DNA from 2 places in the Lysinibacillus sp. NPDC092081 genome. Region 1 is predicted to be linked to the other one. Evidence: riboswitches for the same ligand, from Rfam matches in the RefSeq annotation. Region 1 holds a riboswitch; the other holds the start of a gene.
The links. A riboswitch is a leader RNA that binds a small molecule or an ion and turns the genes downstream of it on or off. The one in region 1 is predicted to bind thiamine pyrophosphate.
Positions count from the first base shown of each region.

Region 2: another riboswitch for thiamine pyrophosphate. It lies ahead of thiM (hydroxyethylthiazole kinase); the one in region 1 lies ahead of ACIQLB_RS09430 (ABC transporter substrate-binding protein).

Region 1 is NZ_JBIVRU010000004.1:88,379-90,586, forward strand. Features, by position in the region: gene ACIQLB_RS09425 (TetR/AcrR family transcriptional regulator) at 1-523, opposite strand, end outside; TPP riboswitch at 798-908, shown strand; gene ACIQLB_RS09430 (ABC transporter substrate-binding protein) at 1,083-2,078, shown strand; gene ACIQLB_RS09435 (thiamine-binding protein) at 2,080-2,208, shown strand, end outside.
Region 2 is NZ_JBIVRU010000002.1:115,333-117,540, forward strand. Features, by position in the region: gene thiD (bifunctional hydroxymethylpyrimidine kinase/phosphomethylpyrimidine kinase) at 1-563, opposite strand, end outside; gene thiM (hydroxyethylthiazole kinase) at 563-1,318, opposite strand; TPP riboswitch at 1,406-1,504, opposite strand; gene mbcS (acyl-CoA synthetase MbcS) at 1,802-2,208, shown strand, end outside.

The sequences.
Region 1 (2,208 bases):
TTAAACGCATTCCGTTCAAGATGGATAAGTATGACTCAGCAATTAATGTAGGTGATTCTTCATAAAAGTAACCGAGCCTTTGCCCTGCTTCAATAACTGGATAAATACATACTTTAAATAATTTTACAAAATCATCAAGTTCTTTATAAAGCTTTGGAAATCGTTCAGGTCTTGCAAGAACCTGCTGGATTAGACGTAGGAATTCACTTCTCTTGGCAAAAAGTTGCACATGACAATCTATCATTTCCTTAATTACTTCAAGAGGCTCACCTTTAAAATGTTCTTCTATTTCAGTAAAATATGGTTTGATTTCCTCCAAGGGCTCCAATATTGCCGATTCATAAAGCTCTTCTTTTGAATTAAAATACGTAAATACGGTGCCAAAACTAACTCCTGCTTCCTTTGCTATGTCGGCCACTTTGGTCTCTGCAAAACCATTCTCACTATATAATTTAATTGCGGCGTTTAGAATGGTAGATCTTTTTCTTTTCTTTTTTTCATCGTTAGTAAGTATCGAATTCATTTTGATATTCCTTTCATAATAAATGATTGATTAATCAATCAAATTTTATTGTAATTTGTTTCCATTGTCAATATAATGAAAGAATTTTTTGTATTTTTAGTTATAAATTACTTTAAAAGCATGTGGCCCCAGTTACAGTGGTGAATTTTAGCTTCCTTTCTTGAAGGGACTTTTTACAAATGAGGCTGTTAAATAATAATTCAGCGCTATCGATAAACAGACCCTTGTCATTTCCGGATAGATATGGGTATAATAATCACGAAAAGTTCATATGGAAAGAATGTAGGGGGGCTGGTAGTTGCCAGCTGAGATTGAGTCCGATAGACGCTGACCCTTTGAACCTGATTTGGCTCGTACCAGCGTAGGGAACATCTATTCAAAAATAAAAAATTTTTGATATTGATTGCAAAACGTCTGGGAGGAATCCTAGGCGTTTTTTATGTTTTCATACTTTTATCGCATGCACAGACTTTGGTGTAAACAAACCGTGAATACGCTATCTTTTGGTAAACACATTCAATCATGAACACTTTCACACTACTTACTTGGAGGATTCAGCATGAAAAAATGGTTATTGATCCTGTTGGCTGCGCTTTTAACATTAGCGGGCTGTAGCGAAAAAGAGGATAAAAAGGATGCTAAGGGATTAACAAAAGTATCGGTCGTTCTCGACTGGACACCGAACACAAATCATACAGGCTTATATGTAGCGAAAAAACTTGGCTACTTTAAGGAACAGGGTTTAGATGTTGATATTTTATTACCTGGTGAAGCGGGTGCAGATCAGCTTGTGGCGTCTGGCAAGGCTCAGTTTGGCGTAAGCTATCAGGAAGGAATTACACAGGCACGTGTACAGGATGTACCTTTAGTATCGATTGCAGCGATTATTCAACATAATACTTCTGGCTTTGCATCTATTGCATCAAAAGGCATTACGTCACCAAAGGATTTTGAAGGTAAAACATACGGTGGTTGGGGTGCACCACTTGAAAAGGCTGTATTACAATCACTTATGCAAACAAAAAATGCGGATATTAATAAGTTAGATATCGTCAATGCAGGCGATTTAGACTTCTTCACAATGATGAAAAAAGATATTGATTTTGCATGGATTTATTATGCATGGACAGGTATTGAAGCGGAACTTCGTGGCGAAAAGCTGAACATGCTTTATTTAACAGATTATAGCGAGCAGTTAGATTATTACACACCTGTACTTGCTACAAATGAAAAAATGATGAAGGATGATCCTGAGACGGTAAAAGCATTTGTCGCTGCTGCAGCAAAGGGCTATGAATATGCGATAAATCACCCTAATGAAGCAGCTGATATTTTACTAGAAGCGGTACCTGATTTAGATAAGAACCTTGTGCATAAAAGTCAGGAATGGCTAGCAGATAAGTATCAAGACGACGCAGCACAATGGGGCGAGCAAAAGCTAGCTGTCTGGGAAAACTACGCGAAATGGATGGTCGACAACAAAGTTTTAGAAGGCGAATTTAGTGCGAAACAAGCTTTTACAAACGACTTTTTACCGAAAAAGGAGACAAAGTAATATGGCAAACTCATTAATAAGTGTACAAATTATCCCGAAAACTAAAACTTATGAAGATGTGATCCCCTTTGTAGATGCAGCGATTGCGGTTATCGACGCATCAGGGGTGAAATATGAAGTTCATCCATTA
Region 2 (2,208 bases), on a different contig from region 1:
AAAAATACATAATCAGTAGCATAACATTTATCCTCTAAATGACCACCTTTAATAATGACGCACTGAACGCCCATTTGTAATAAGGCCTGAGCTACTTCTTTAATATCTGCTAAAGAATTGATTTTCCTGCCAGAAAGGGTTTCTGCTTCAGGAATATTCGGTGTTACAATTGTTGCTAAAGGTAGCAAATAACTACGTAATGCCTCAATTGCTTCTTGCTGTAACAAGCTTTCGCCACCTTTTGCAATCATGACAGGATCTACAATAAGCGGAATTTTTACTTCGGCTAAAATCTGTGCAATTGATTGGATTATATCGGAGGAAAACAGCATTCCGGTTTTAACAGCACTTATAGAAAAATCCTCGACCAGCGCTTGAAGTTGTTTTTCAACAAAGCTAACTTCAATTGGTAAGACATCCGATACACCAAGTGTGTTCTGGGCCGTTAAAGCTGTAATGACAGACGTTCCAAACACCTTTAATTCCTGAAATGTTTTTAAATCAGCCTGTATGCCTGCACCACCACCACTATCTGAACCAGCAATTGTCGTTACAATTTGCATCATTCTTCACCATCCTTTGAAAGACGATGCAGTTCATTCAATACTGCAATTTGAAAATCGCCAATGTATTGAGTAGAAGAAGCGGCTTGCACTGCCACTTTTTTATAAAGCAATAAAGTTTCTACCAATTGGTCAAATGGTTTATTTCCTAAAGAGTAGGAGGCACAACAAATTGCACTCAATAAGCAACCTGTTCCAGTAACTTCTGTCATTTGAGCATTTCCACCCGTAACCCATTGCTGATGTTCACCATCAGTAATAAAATCCTTTTCGCCGGTCACAATCACAATACAATTGTAGAGTTGCGCTACATGCTGTGCCTCAAGTTTTAAAGAAATGGAACCACTACCACTATCTACGCCTTTTTGTTGCCATTCTACATTGGCAATAGCTGCAAGCTCTCCAATATTACAACGAATAGCCGCAAATTTTATTTCCTTCAGTAATTGCTGTACTGTTTGTTTCCGGTATGTTGTTGCACCTGCAGCAACAGGATCTAAAATAACGGGAATGCCAAGAGCATTTGCTTTTTTTCCTGCAAGTAACATTGATTCTTTCATTCGTTCATTAAGGGTACCAATATTTATCAATAAACCTGAGGCAATTGCGACCATTTCTTCAACCTCATGACTGTCATCAGCCATGACTGGAGAAGCGCCTATTGCTAATAGGCCATTTGCTTGAAAATTAGCCACAACATAATTAGTAATGCAATGAATTAGTGGATTTTGTTTACGGATAGTATGAAATACCAATTTAAGTCCTCCTTGTTGGATGGACGTAAGCGTGCAAAAAAGGCTCTTTTCGTGTAGAAAAAACACGTAAAAGAGCCCTTCATCAGTAATTAGATGTGTATTGCTCCCTACGTCAGTATTAACTAACAGGTTCAAAGGGTCAGGTTTTACCTTCTCAACTCTAAATGAGTCCCCCTGCAATCATGCTTTTAGTTGTCCAAAATGTACCATATTATTCATTCGTGTTCAATAGGGAATTTTTTTCTGTGCGACAGCAACAAATATTTTCTATGCGAAAGCGAAGCGACAGCAACAAATATTTTCTGTGCGAAAGCGAAGCGACAGCAACAATTACACCACGCTGAAAATGATAGAACCAAAACGTGACTGATGCCATATAGCAGAGCATGATAGTTGTCACGACTTTAATGAATTAGAGTGAATTTCATTGAAAATGATAAAAATTGAGTTTTATAATGAGCGTAACAAAAGGGGGCATTTGCCATGAAAAGAGAAGATTTAATCGCACCAGAATGGTATAACATTTCAGAGGAAATTGAAAAACATGTACAGGATTCTACCAAAAATGCATTAGTAGTTTATAACGAAGACGGGGAAGTTCAGTACATAACATATACAGATTTACTTGAAAAGGCGAATCAAGCAGCACATGTATTTACATCTCAAGGTTTAAAAAAAGGTGATGTTATTTTAGTCATGTTGCCGAGATCAGTTGAAGCGTATATCGTCTATATTGCTGCCTTAAAGGCAGGTTTAACCATAATACCTAGCTCAGAAATGCTGAGAACGAAGGATATTGAATATCGAATCAAACATGCCGATGCAAAAGGCGTTATTGCATTTGAGCCTTATATTGAACAATTTGATAATGTGGAAAATTTACAAGAACT